Regions from separate parts of the Noviherbaspirillum sp. UKPF54 genome, predicted to be linked through region 1. Evidence: predicted binding sites of a transcription regulator. Region 1 holds the regulator's gene; the other holds the start of a gene.
What was found. Region 1 encodes LexA, which represses DNA repair genes until DNA is damaged. Its sites were predicted from a motif close to ACTGTATNNNNATACAGT; they were not measured.
Positions count from the first base shown of each region.

Region 2: imuA (translesion DNA synthesis-associated protein ImuA) is a predicted target of LexA. The motif match lies at 3,424-3,441, and genes of this name have one in related genera.

Region 1 covers NZ_CP040128.1:1,111,141-1,118,259, reverse strand. Annotated here, with positions in the region: gene FAY22_RS05265 (DHA2 family efflux MFS transporter permease subunit) at 1-754, shown strand, start outside; gene rplI (50S ribosomal protein L9) at 819-1,271, opposite strand; gene rpsR (30S ribosomal protein S18) at 1,299-1,583, opposite strand; gene priB (primosomal replication protein N) at 1,599-1,901, opposite strand; gene rpsF (30S ribosomal protein S6) at 1,919-2,287, opposite strand; gene lexA (transcriptional repressor LexA) at 2,538-3,203, shown strand; gene FAY22_RS05235 (RNA methyltransferase) at 3,267-4,025, opposite strand; gene FAY22_RS05230 (inositol monophosphatase family protein) at 4,135-4,929, shown strand; gene mutS (DNA mismatch repair protein MutS) at 5,200-7,119, shown strand, end outside.
Region 2 covers NZ_CP040128.1:1,535,104-1,542,222, forward strand. Annotated here, with positions in the region: gene FAY22_RS07185 (VRR-NUC domain-containing protein) at 1-161, opposite strand, end outside; gene FAY22_RS07190 (hypothetical protein) at 461-688, shown strand; gene hpf (ribosome hibernation-promoting factor, HPF/YfiA family) at 775-1,107, opposite strand; gene FAY22_RS07200 (DNA polymerase Y family protein) at 1,259-2,719, opposite strand; gene imuA (translesion DNA synthesis-associated protein ImuA) at 2,652-3,380, opposite strand; gene FAY22_RS07210 (endonuclease) at 3,508-4,404, shown strand; gene FAY22_RS07215 (hypothetical protein) at 4,454-4,987, shown strand; gene FAY22_RS07220 (diguanylate cyclase) at 5,213-6,925, shown strand; gene FAY22_RS07225 (ATP-dependent DNA helicase RecQ) at 6,937-7,119, opposite strand, start outside.

The sequences.
Region 1 (7,119 bases):
CGTCGAGCTGCAGCTATTCCGCGACAAGAACTTCCGCTACGGCGTGATCCTGCTGTCGGTCGGCTTCATGACCTACTTCGGCTCGGTCGTGATCTTTCCGCTCTGGCTGCAACTGGTGATGGGATACACCTCCGCGCAGGCCGGCGCGGCGATGGCGCCGATCGGCATCTTCACGCTGATACTGTCACCCATCATCGGCAAGAACATCGCGAGGCTCAACCTGCGCGCACTGGCGACCTTCGCCTTTATCGTGATGGGCGCGGTATCGCTGTGGAATACGCAGATGTCGCTCGAAGTCGGGTTCTGGGACATCGTCAATCCGCGGCTGGTGCAAGGCATCGGCATGGCCTGCTTCTTCCTGCCGGTGCAATCGCTGATGCTGTCCAATATCACGCCCGACCACATGGCGGGAGCATCCGGCCTGTCCAACTTCCTGCGCACGCTGGGCGCCGCGATGGGCACTGCGATCAGCGTGACGATGTGGGAGCACTTGGCGACCGATCACCATTCGCGGCTGGTGGAAAACGTCTCGCATTTTTCACCGGCCAGCAACGAGTACCTCGGCACCCTGCAGGCTGGCGGCCTGTCGCTCAATCAGGCGTTCGCAGTCGTGGAGCGCACCATCAACGCGCAAAGCTACATGCTGGCGACCGATGACTTCTTCCTGTATTGCTCGGTTGCGTTTTTCGCGCTGACCAGCCTGGTCTGGCTGACCAAGCCGAAGAAGGGTGTGGCCGCAGCCGTGGGACATTGACATCCAAGCGGAGCATAAAAAAAGCCGGCTCGAAAGCCGGCTTTTTTATTGGGAGCGATTTCGCTTACGCTTGCTCGCCCACCACGGAAACGGTGATTTCCGAGATCACGTCGGTGTGCAGCGCAACCGAAATCGGATGCTCGCCGGTGGTCTTCAGCGGGCCTTGCGGCATGCGGATCTGTGCCTTCTCGACCGGGAAGCCTTGCTTGGTCACGGCAGCGGCGATGTCGGCATTGGTCACGGAACCGAACAGACGGCCGTCGACGCCAGCCTTTTGCGCGATCTGAACGGTCATGCCGGTCAGTTTTTCGCCCTGGGCTTGTGCCGCTGCCAGCTTCTCGGCTGCAGCCTTTTCCAGTTCGGCGCGCTTGGCTTCGAATTCCGCCACGGCGGCCTGCGTTGCGCGGCGTGCCACGCGTTGCGGGATCAGGAAGTTACGTGCGTAGCCGTCCTTGACCTTCACCACATCGCCGAGGTTGCCGAGATTGACGACTTTTTCCAACAGAATGACTTGCATGTTTTTCTCCTATTTCTCAGTCGTCAATCAGGCGTTGTGCAGATCGGTGTACGGCAGCAGCGCGAGGTAGCGGGCGCGCTTGATCGCGGTGTCGACCTGACGCTGGTAGTGTGCCTTGGTGCCGGTCAGGCGTGCCGGCATGATCTTGCCGTTTTCCTGGACGAAGTCCTTCAGGGTGTCGACGTCCTTGTAGTCCACTTGCTCAACGCCGGCGGCGGTGAAGCGGCAGAATTTCTTGCGCTTGAACAGCGGGTTTTGCTGCTGGCGCTTTTGCTTGAGTTTGCTCTTGTCGAATTTTTTACCGAATGCCATGTTTGGCTCCTGTATCTAGTGATCTGATGTATATGCCTCGACGTCCGTGACGTGGAAGACGAAGCTTTTGCTGTTTCGGTTCTTGCGTGCCAGGAATCCGGTGAAGCGGTAGGCCACTCCCAGCTCCGCCCGATTGACTTTTCCGGAGATTTCGCCTGCGGCGACCGCAGCGATTTCCAGTTCAATCTGGCGCGGGATGCCTGCCTCGACCTGCTCCGATTGGTGCGATAACTTCGCCGACGCAATCGGAATGCCTGCCGGCGTGTATCGCAATGCATCGCGCTCGGCAATGACGGCGACCAACTGAAGCTGGTTCACGCTCCTGGCTTGCGCAATTACGATGCAGCTGCCTCGCTGCGCTGGCTCTTGGCAGCGTCTTCCTTCTGGACCGCCTTCATCATCGGCGACGGCGCAGTCTCGGCCTTCTTCATCTTCACGGTGAGGTGGCGCAGCACGGCATCGTTGAACTTGAAGCCGGTTTCGATTTCAGCCAGAGTCTCGTTGTCGCACTCGATATTCATGCAGACATAGTGTGCCTTGGCCAGCTTCTGGATCATGTAAGCCATCTGGCGACGGCCCCAGTCTTCGATGCGATGGATCTTGCCGTTGCGGGCGGTCACGATGCCCTTGTAGCGCTCGATCATTGCGGGCACTTGCTCGCTCTGATCCGGATGCACGATAAATACGATTTCATAATGACGCATGTAATCTCCTTATGGACGGATTAAACAATCGCCCACCCCGGCGTCAAGACAGGTGTGGGAAGAGGAAAGCCGACGATGATAACCCGAAAATACAGAAAGCTCAATGCTTTCAAGCGCTTACACCCCAACGGCAGCGCCGGCCGCATGGTAACGGGGAAATTAATGACGTGGGCGCTTGCATTCGCCTAGAAGCTGTATAAAAATACAGTCTGTTTTTATGAACAGCGTTTATCGACGCTCAGGTGCCGCCATGATCAAACTTACCGCCCGTCAAGAGCAAATTCTGAATCTGATCAGGGAAGCGATCGAAAATACCGGATTCCCTCCAACACGGGCTGAAATCGCGGCCGAACTGGGGTTTCGTTCGGCCAACGCGGCCGAAGAGCACTTGCAGGCACTCGCCCGCAAGGGAGCGATTGAAATCTCGCCCGGCACCTCGCGCGGCATCCGCTTGCGCGACATGAATGGCGACAGCGGACTGGGCCGTATCGGCGCCAAGCAAATGGCGCTCCCCCACCCCGCGCTGATGCAACTGAGCCTGCCGCTGGTTGGTCGTGTCGCCGCCGGCTCGCCCATCCTCGCGCAGGAACACATCGAAGCCACCTATAGCGTGGACCCGTCGCTATTTTCCTCCAAGCCCGATTACCTGCTGAAAGTGCGCGGCCTGTCGATGCGCGACATCGGCATCATGGACGGCGACTTGTTGGCGGTGAAAAAAGTGGACAGCGCAAAGAACGGCCAGATCGTAGTGGCCCGACTAGGCGACGATGTAACGGTCAAGCGCTACAAGAAATCCGGCTCGGTCATCGAACTCCTGCCCGAAAATCCGGATTTCAAGCCAATTCGCGTCGACGCCAGCCAGGAGGATTTTGCACTGGAAGGATTGGCGGTCGGCCTGCTACGGGCTTGGGGCTGAGGCCTCCCTCGACAACAAAGCAATCTCGCCGTGCAATCCAGGCCGTTTCACGCGGCGGCTTCCCTAGCGCGGCACCTTCTTCAAAATTTGCCGGGCGATGCCTCGCAATATATTGACTTCCTCGGTTTCCAGCTGAGTCCGGGAAAACAGCCGTTTCAGCCTGGGCATCAATTTCTTCGGATTGTCGGGATCGAGGAATTCGACCGCCACCAGCGCCTCCTCGAGATGCCGATACATGCCCTCGATCTGCGCTAGGCCAGCCGCCTCTCCCTGAAACCCGATCGTCGTCGCCGGTGGCGCGTCGCCGACGGCGGCCTGTCGCAACTCATATGCCAGCACCTGCGCTGCCTGCGCCAGGTTCAGCGATGAATACTCGGGGTTGGCCGGGATATTGATCAGGACATTGCACTTTTCAACGATTTCGTTCGGCAAACCATACCTCTCGTTGCCGAATACCAGCGCAGCATCCAGGCCGGCATCGACCGACAGCTGTCCAGCCAATGAGCGCGGCGTAATGACAGGCGGCGAAAATTCCCTCGGCCTGGCACTTAAGGCCGCAGCAAAATTGCAGCCGGCCAGCGCTTCGCCGATCGAACCGACGATCTTTGCGCTGGCCAGGATATCCTGCGCGCCGCTGGCGAAGGCAATCGCCTCCTCCTGCCGGTTTGCGTCCGGAAAGCGGGGATTCACCAGCACAAGGCGTGAAAACCCCATGGTTTTCATGGCGCGCGCCACCGAACCGATATTGCCCGGATGACTGGTTTCCACCAGCACGAAACGCAGGCGGTCAAAAAGAGAAGTACTGGTTTGTTGCTGGTTCATTTAAAATAGCGGCATTGCGCGGCAAGCGAACAACTGTCCGATATTGCCGCATCGCTCATTAATTCATTTGTGGTCCGAAAACCGGAACCGCAATTTTAACGGAACCTCTATGCATCCCATGCTGAATACGGCGGTGAAAGCCGCACGCCGCGCAGCCGCGGTCATCAATCGCGCCTCCTTCGACATCGACCGTGTCAAGGTCACGGAAAAAGGACACAACGATTTCGTCACTGAAGTCGACAAGGCCGCCGAACTGGCGATCATCGAGGTTCTGAAAACCGCCTACCCCGACCACGCCATCCTGGCCGAAGAATCGGGCGCCTCCGCCAACCTGCACGACGAAAACGAAAACGTCTGGATCATCGATCCAATCGACGGCACCACCAATTTCATCCATGGGTTTCCGCAGTATTGCGTATCGATCGCCCTGCAACAGCGCGGCCAGATCACGCAAGCGGTGGTCTACGACCCGACCCGCAACGACCTGTTTACTGCATCCAAGGGCGCCGGCGCCTACCTCAACGAAAAGCGCATCCGCGTCAGCCGCCGAGACAGGATGGCCGACGCGCTCATCGGCACCGGCTTCCCGTTCCGCGGCACCGACCACCTGGACGAATACATGAAGATGTTCCGCATCATGACGGAACGCTGCGCGGGCCTGCGCCGTCCGGGCGCCGCCGCGCTCGACCTGGCCTATGTGGCCGCCGGCCGGCTCGACGGCTTCTTCGAAAAAGGCCTGCAACCTTGGGACGTAGCAGCCGGTTCACTGCTGATCACGGAAGCCGGCGGCATCGTCGGCAACTTCTCGGGCGAATCCGACTACCTGTACAAGGGCGATGTCATCGCCGGCACGCCGAAGATTTTCGCCCAGATGATCGCACAGCTGTCGCCCTTCGCGAAGTAAGGCACTGCAGTTCCACGGCGGGACGAGAGTCCCGCCTTCCTCCCTGGCTTTATCCCCGCGCTGCTCCGGCCGCGTCACGCACAGCGCGGTTTTCTGCCGCGCCCCATCGTCTTTGATCGCATCCGCCATTAAAATGGCGGATTGCATAGACTCCCGCATGGCGCATGCCCGCCGGACAGAAAGATAGGAATGGATTTGAAGCCCGCCGCACGCCTCGACAAAGACGCCCCCTCATTACCGCTGGAAGACACGCTGTCCAAGCATACTCCGATGATGCAGCAGTACCTTCGCATCAAGGCGGACCATCCGGACACCCTCGTGTTCTACCGGATGGGCGACTTTTACGAGCTGTTCTTCGACGACGCTGAAAAGGCGGCGCGCCTGATCGGAATTACGCTGACGCAGCGCGGCTCCTCCAACGGCACACCAATCAGGATGGCGGGCGTGCCATTCCACTCGGTCGACCAGTATCTGGCCAAGCTGATCAAGCTCGGCGAATCGGTCGCGATCTGCGAGCAGATCGGCGACCCGGCGACAAGCAAGGGCCCGGTGGAGCGCAAGGTGGTGCGCGTCGTCACGCCCGGTACGCTGACCGACTCCGACCTGCTGCCGGAGAAATCCGAGCGCCCGCTGCTGGCGTTGTGCACGCTTGCGCAGCGCAAGAGCGTCACGGTCGGCCTTGCCTGGCTGTCGATGGCCAGCGGCGCGCTGCGGCTGATGGAGTTCGCCGGTGACGCAAAATCGTTCGATGCACGCCTGAAGCAGGAGCTGGAGCGCATCGCACCGGCAGAAATCCTGCTCACCGACGACGCCGAGCTGATGACGCTGCAGGCGCCCGGCAAGTTCACCTCTTCCCCGCAATGGCATTTCGACCCCGAGCACGGCAAGAAGGCTTTGCTGGGACAATTGGGAGTGGCCTCGCTGACCGGCTTCGGCGCCGACGGATTGAGCGCAGCCCTTGGCGCCGCGGGAGCCTTGCTGCGCTACGCCCAATCGACCCAGGGTAAAGGCCTGCAGCATGTACGCATGCTGGCGGTCGAATCGGAAAACGAATTCATCGGTTTGGACGCCGCGACCAGGCGTAACCTGGAACTGACCGAAACCATCCGTGGCCAGGAAGGATCGCCATCGTCCCCCACGCTGTTCTCGCAGCTGGATCACTGCCGCACCGCGATGGGCTCGCGCCTGCTGCGCCACTGGCTGCACCATGCGCGGCGCGACCAGACAATCGCCCAGGCGCGCCACTCGGCGCTGAATGCCCTGATGCGTGCCGACGCTTCGACCGGACTGTCCGCGGCGCTGGCCGCCATTCCCGACATCGAGCGCATCACCACGCGCATCGCCTTGTTCTCGGCACGCCCGCGCGATTTGGCGGGATTGCGCGGCGGCTTACAGCAATTGCCTGCGCTGCGCGACTACGTTGCCCTGTGCGACCAGGACGCCGAGGCGCCGTTGTTGAAGGCCATCCGGGAAGCGCTGGCAACGCCGGACAAGTGCCTGGACCTGCTCGAACGCGGCATCACGGCGGAGCCGTCCGCCATGGTGCGCGACGGCGGCGTCATCGCGCGCGGCTTCGACGCCGAACTGGACGAGCTGCGCGCGCTGTCGGAAAACGCCGGCCAGTTCCTGGTCGATCTGGAGGCCCGGGAACGCGCGCGAACCGGCATCGGCAACCTGCGCGTCGAATACAACAAGGTGCACGGTTTCTACATCGAAGTCACGCACGGCCAGACCGACAAGGTGCCGGATGATTACCGGCGCCGCCAGACGTTGAAGAATGCGGAACGATACATCACCCCGGAGCTGAAAGCCTTCGAGGACAAGGCGCTGTCGGCCCAGGAACGCGCTCTGGCGCGCGAAAAATACCTGTACGACCAGCTGCTCGTCGAACTGGCGCCGCACATCGGCACGCTGCAGCGCATCGCGCAGGCCATCGCGCAGCTCGATACGCTGGCATCGCTGGCGGAGCACGCGATGCGCCACAACTGGTGCGCGCCGCAGCTGGTGCCGGAACCGGCCATCCGCATCGAGCAAGGCCGCCATCCGGTCGTCGAAACCCAGATCGAACGCTTCATCGCCAACGATTGCGAGCTCGATTCCGAACGCAAGCTGCTGCTGATTACCGGCCCCAACATGGGTGGTAAGTCGACCTTCATGCGGCAGGTGGCGCTGATCACCCTGCTCGCCTAT
Region 2 (7,119 bases), 420 kb from region 1:
CGCACCAGCAGCGCGCGCGACGGCTGAGGCAGCGCGGTAAAGCGCTCGATGAATGCCTGTTCCCCAGGAGTCAACAGGGCGCTGTAGCGCTCCGTAATCCACTCCAGCACCCGATGGAAATTGTCGAGGTAGTAGAAGCGGTTTTCGAGCGTCCGGATCATCGGGGGATGTGGTAAATCGGGCAAGGCATTATCGCGAAGCGCTGCTTCGTTCGCAACTTGTCAGCACTGCGAGACTACCGGACAAGGCTGAAAGTTTCACTGCGGATCGATTGAATTCTTCAATGAATCATTCTGACAGGAAATGGCATAATCGGCGGGTCAAAGAAATTGCCGTAAGTCAAAATACGTAGGCCAAACACTTCATGCAGACGTCACCGTTTTCCCGCACTACGCTTCATCACGTTTTCTCGCGCAAGAATTTGTCTTCCATCACGGCACTGATCGGTGCCGCCGGTTTCATGCTATCGCTGGTCATGGCCGTGGTCTTGGCTCAAGGCAATCTGGGCATGTTGGCAATCTGGCTTGCCGCGACGCTGGCCATGCTGGCTTTCATGCGCATTCATCGCAGGTGGCGCGCCATGTTCGAGCGGATTTATGCGTTGCAGCCGGCGCAGACGGTGCTGGCGGCGCGCAAGGATTGGCGGGGAAATGTGGAAGACGTGGTTTTCCGGGAGATCGCCACTTGAATCGTCGGTATCCCCGGCGCCATCGTGCGGAAGGCGGCGCCAGGGGAAGAACGCAGGGCGCACGCGCCGCCGCGTCCTGCGGCTAGTTATTCGCCGGCGTGCTTGATGCCTTCGTGCTGATGGCTCTGGATTTTTTCCTTGTGCTTGAGCACCTGACGGTCGAGCTTGTCGACCAGGCTGTCGATCGCTGCATACAAATCGTCGGCAAAGCTGTCCAGGTGAATCGCATTTCCCTTCATGCGGACGTTGACTTCGGCACGTTGACGCTTTTCCTTTTCGGTCAGCTGTTCGACGCCGAGGGTGACCGCGATATCGATGATCTGGTCGAAATGGCGCACCACCCGTTCCAGCTTGCTTGTTACGTAGTCCCGAAGTGCTGGGGTTACTTCGAGATGCTGTCCGGTGATTGTCAGGTTCATGCAGTTAACTCCAATTAAGATAAGAAACAGTAGCCGCCCCCCGGGCTGGCACTGTCGGCTGTGCAACGTGTGTGAAGCTTACAGGTTTGACACAGGGTTCGCGGATGATATGACGCTGGCAGACAGTCGATAAATGATTTAAATCAAAAACTCATGCAAACAAGCCATGTAAGAACCAGCGGATTTCTTCCCCGTTGCGCTCGCGGTAAATCCAGTAGCAAGCCGACGCTTCATCCTGCGCAATGAAGTAGTCGCGCACCGCCAGCGCGCCATCCCACCAGCCGGATTCGATTCTTTCCGGACCCTTGATCATTTTTAACGGAGAGCCGTAAAACGGCCGGTGCTCGCGCACGCTCAGCGCAAGCGGCTGGTCCAGTATCCAGAATGGCCGCTCGGCATGCGGCAGCACCGCAGCGGAGGGACGGACAGTCGCGGCGGCGGGAATCCAGGCGTTGCATAGCTCCGGCCGGTGATCCGCGCGCGGCGCGGGCGCCAGCACGCTCTGGTTGCCAAGGCGCGCGGTCAGCAACTCCAGCAGGCGGTGATCATCGGCGGGCGTGCCACCGGGCTCGGGGAACAGCGACCCGGCCGGCGGCAGCATCGGCTGCGTCTGCCCCGCTTCCAGGCGCAGCGCGATCACCGGGGCGGCGAGTTCGACGCGGCCGAGGCGCTCCTTCAGCAGCCTGGTCAGGTGCTCCTCATGCCAGGCCGGCGCGGCCAGCGCGATCTCGACTGGCGTGGGCGCGATCGCACTGCGCCCGCGCTCGTGCTGCAGCAGCAGCACGAAGCGCGATACCGCCAGCTGCTGCGCTACCAGCCAGCCGGCCATCTGCAGCAGCAGGCGGCGCGCGGCGAACAGGACCGCTTCGGCGTGCTCGATGCGGCCGGGCAGCTCCAGCCCCGCGGAAAATACCTTGGGCGCCTGCACCCACCGGAACAGCTCCGGCGCCAGCCCGTAGGCGCGGTCGAGCGCTTCCAGCGTCTCCTTGCCGGTGCGTCGCTGCAGTCCGGCGCGCGGCAGCCGGCGCGCATCTCCCAGGGTGTGGCAGCCGATCCCGGCCAGCCATTCATGGTAGGGGCGCAGCGCGGGCAGCAGCGTGCAGGGCTGGGCATTGAGCCGGCGCGCCATGCTGTCGATGCGGATCACGCGCCGCGCCAGCGGCATGCGGCCGCGCGCGAGCAGCCAGGCGCCCAGGGCGGTCGGCGCCATGCCGAGCCGCGGCGTGAAGCCGAGTGCGGCGACGGTGCCGCGCACCAGGCGGCACAGCGCCAGCCGCCCGCCGAATGCGCGCAGGCTGGCGGTCACATCCAGCAGCAGGCTCGATTCTTCGGCGAGCGCGACTTCCGGCGTGTACCGCAGCAGCGCGAGGGCGATGTCGCGCAGCGCGTCCTGCTCCCGCAGGGCGTCGCGCTCGTGCAGCTGCGCATCGGGGCAGATGGCCTGCACGCCGGCACGCCGCATGCCGCTGCGCACGCAGGCCGCGGCGGCGTGGACGCTCATCGCCAGCGCCCGCCCGCGCTCGATGACGACGTGCCTGCCCGGCTCACACCAGCGCGGCAGGAAGGTTTCGAGCGGCAGCTGCGGCAGGTACACGGCGATCCAGGCGCGCATGGGAGACAGGGGTAATGGAAGGGGCAAGTGAGGCCGGAGCGGACGGCAGGCCGTCCAGCGCGAGATGGAGCGGCGCGCCTTGCAGCGGGCCGCGCCGCTTGACGATGGCGATCTTGACACCGCCGTTGGCGGGGTGCAGCGCCAGCCGCAGCGGCGCGGGCGATGCATCCTGTGCGCCGGCGAGCGGACGCATGGCCCAGAACAGGATGTCAGCGGCTTGCGCGGCCAAGTGCAGGCGCCGCAGCGCTTCCGGGCGGGCATGGGTTGGCCAGAACAGCAAGGCGCCGCAACTGCCGTTGCGCAGGATCTGTTCCGCGCTCCACATGGCATCGGCGCTGCGCGCGGCCCTGACCCAGAGCAGGCGCTCGGCGGGCAAGCCCCATGCGCTCCAGGCAGCGGCCTGCGGCGCATGGGGCGGCTGCACCAGGGCGATGCGGCGCTTTGGCGCGATGCCAGCCAAGGCAGGACGCAGCAGTTGCATTTCACCGATGCCCGCCTGCCGCAGCAGCAATTCGATCAAGGCCGCACTCGGCCAGCCGCCGCCGGGCAGTTCCCGGTCCAGCGCCGCATAACCGGTGGGCGCGACCGCGGAGCGGTGCGAACCCAGCTGGCTGGCGCGCCAGACTGCATCCGGCAGGGCGGGGGAAACTAATGCGGGCATCGCACCTCCTAGTTATTCTTTTGAGCGATCGGTTATTTATTTTGCTGTATAAATATACAGTATAATTCGGCGGCCGGATAGTCATCCCCAGGCGATGGCGCGGCCCGATTTTCCCAAGCTGCTTTTCATGCAAACCCGCATCACTTCGGTCGGACTGCTGGTCAAGACTAACCCCGCCGACAGTTTCGAATACCCGCATCACATCGATCGCGCCAGCCTCGATGCGCTGCCGCCGAAGCCGGGCATTTACATCTTTCGCGACGAACAGGACCGGCCGCTTTATGTCGGCAAGAGCGTCAGCATCCGTACCCGCGTGCTGTCGCACCTGCGCACGCCGGAAGAGGCGCGCATGTTGAAGCAAAGCCGCCATGTGGAATTTCGCCGCACCGCCGGCGAGATCGGGGCGCTGCTGCTGGAGTCCCGCCTGATCAAGGAATTGCAGCCGCTGCACAACAAGAAGCTGCGCCGCACCCGCGAAATGTGTTCATTGCGCCTGCTGCCGGAGGCTATGTCGATGCCGGAAATCGTGTATGCGCGCGAGCACGACTTCGCTTGCACGGATCACCTGTATGGATTGTTCGCCACGCGCAAGGCCGCGCTGGAAAAGCTGCGCGCCATTGTCGATGCGGAACGGCTGTGTCCAGCCATGGCCGGTCTGGAATCGCCCACGCGCGGCCGGGCCTGCTTTGCACGGCAGATCGGACGCTGTCTTGGCGCATGCACCGGGGACGAGCCGGCGCACGGCCATCACCGCCGCTTGCAGGCAGCGCTGGAAGCGATGCGGGTCGTTGCCTGGCCCTATGCCGGGCCGATGGGTATCGTGGAAGAGTGCGATGGATGGGTGCAGACCCATGTGATCGACCGCTGGTTTTATCTCGGGTCGATCGACCATGCCGAAAGCGCGACACAACTCAAGCGTCCGACCGGGCGCACATTCGATATCGACACCTACAAGATTCTCGTCAAGCCAATGATGCGCCGGGAATTGCGCATCGAGCCGGTAGTGTTCTCAATCAAGAAATAGCGTTCACCATCACGCCGCGTCCGACACGGTGTTCATTGGCTTTGCGCCAATGAGCACACCGGTCAGGTCGCTGCTTTTCTCCGGTTATTTGGGAGTTGCCGGCGTCGTGGAGGAAGACGAGGATGAGCCGCCCGGTGGAGTGGTGGTAGTGGTACTGCTGCTTCCATCCGGCGATGTGGTGGTGGTGGTGCTGCCAGGAGGCGTAGCTGCCGAGCCGCCGGCGCTCCCCGTCGCTCCGCCGGTCGTGCCGCTGGTACCTCCGGGAGGTGTGCTGGCGCTCGGTGCACCACCTGCGCTGCCACCCGCCGCGCCGCTTTCGGGTGCGGTGGTGGTGCCGGCCGTACCGCTCGCCGAGCCTGAGGTGCTGCCGGCCGAGCCTGAGGTGCTGCCGGCCGTGCCGGAGCTGGGGGCGCTGCTGGTGGCGCCGCTAGGGGCTTCCGTCGACTCTTTCTTCCCGCATGCAGTGACCGCAAGAGCGGCTACCAATGCCGCGAGCAATACTGAGTATTTCATGTTGGTTCCTCTCAAGAAATATAGTTGTAGATTGAGTACTCGGCTTATTGGAGAAACCACGAAAGCGTAAGTGCCGATGCAAACATTGATAAATATCAGTCGCTAATATGTTTTTTTCAAGATCTGAGTTTGCCTTGTTTGCAATCGGACAGCGTGGGTAACGAATGTTGACGTATGGCAACTTTTATATGCGCATAGCCGGTATAATCGGTTGCAAAAATTCAAGGATCAAGGTTGCGAGGGCCGCCCGGACCGTGCATGGTTCTCAGCCGGCAGCAAGCACCTTGGGAGGACCATGAACAAATCTTCATTACGCCGCCAACTGGTCTGGCCGTACGTGCTGCTCGTGCTATTCGTCTCGGTGACGATCGGCTGGGTGTCGTATCGCGCCGGCGAGGAAGCGGTGCAGACGCTGTCGCAGCGCGTGCTGGCGGACATGGCGGCGCGGATCGGCAGCGCCACCGAACAGCATCTGGCCGGCGCGCTCACTGCGCTCAACGCGGCGGCGCCCGACCCGCGCACGCTTCCCCGGGAGCAGCCGTTTCCCGACGATCTGGCCGTGCTCGAACAGCGCTTCTGGACAGCCAGCGGCCTGTTCGTCGACATCAACAACTACGTCTATTTCGGCGGTACGGACGGGCGCTTCGTCGGCGTCGACCGGGTCAACAAGGATCTGGTGGAACTCTATTGGCGCGAACCTGGCGCCGGCAAGCGCACGGTCTATGCGGTGAAGGCTCCCGGCGACCGTGGCCGCGTGCTGCGCACCGACGACTACGATCCGCGCAAGCGCCCCTGGTATGTGGCGGCTGTCAGGCAAAGCAAGCCGGTTTGGTCGCCGGTGTACAACGATTTCTCATCGCAGGAACCGACCATCACGCTGGCCAAGGCGGTGCGTCGCGCCGACCACAGCGTGGCCGGCGTGCTGGCGACCGACGTCACGCTGCGCATGCTGACGGATTTCCTGCGCACGCTGGCGATCAGCGAGCACGGCGTGGCGTTCGTGATGGACAGCGACGGTGTCATGATCGCCACTTCGGGCAGCGAGCTGCCTTTCAAGATGGCACAGGGCGCGCCCGTACCCCGCCGCATCGAGGAAATGCAGACGCCGCTAATCCGCGAGGCCTATGCCAAGGTGCTGGAATGGAAAAACCGGGAAGCCGGCGGCGAAGCGGCAGGCGAAAACAACTTCACGGCCATCGCCGGCTCGCTCGAGATCGCCGCCAGCCGGCTCGGGCAAAAGTACGGCGTGGACTGGATCAGCGTGGTGGTCGTGCCGCGCTCGGACTTCATGGGCGGCGTCACGCGCAGCGTCATCCAGAGCATTTTCATCGCCGCCTTCTGCGTCATCGCCGCGCTGGTGCTCGGGCTGTCGCTGCTGAACCGGGTGCTTAATGATATCCGCCAGCTCACCGTCGCGGCCAGGAAGATCGGCGACGGCGAGCCGCTGCCGGCGCTGAACATCCGCCGCCGCGACGAAATCGGCCAGCTGGCGATGAGCTTCAGCGAGATGGAACACAACCTGCGCATCGACAAGCTGACCGCGGTGTTCAACCGCGCATCGCTGATCGCGCAGATCGGTTTTTTGCGGCGCCAGCTCGCGCAGAAGGGAGGCGAACGGCCCAGCTTCGCGCTGCTGTTCATCGACCTCGATAATTTCAAGACCATCAACGACCAGTGCGGCCACAGCGCCGGCGACCAGGTGCTGGTCGCGGTCGCTGCGCGCCTGAAGGAGGCGGTGCGTGTCTCCGACGTGGTGGCGCGCTACGGCGGCGACGAGTTCGTGGTGCTGCTCAAGGGTGTGACCGACGCCGATGCCGTGATCGCGACCGAGAACAAGATCCGCGAGATCGTGGAAGAGCCGGTGCAGCTTGAGCATGGCACGGCGCAGGTCGGCGTATCGATCGGCTGGGCGCTTTTCCCGCAGGATGGCGAGGATGTCGACGCGCTCATGAAGATCGCCGACCAGCGCATGTTCGACGCCAAGAAAAGCCGCAAGGTAGGGCGCTAGCGGCAGCGCCGTCACGCAGGCTTCACGTAATTGCGCAGGAAGGTGCGGGTTTCGCTGTCGGGGAAGACGATGGTCACCTTGTCGCCCTGCGACGAAACGACCCTTCCTTCGCCGAACCTGGGTACCCTGACGGCGCTTCCGCTGGCGAGGGCCGGAGGCGTGTCGCCGGACGGCGGGATATGGTGCCGCACGTG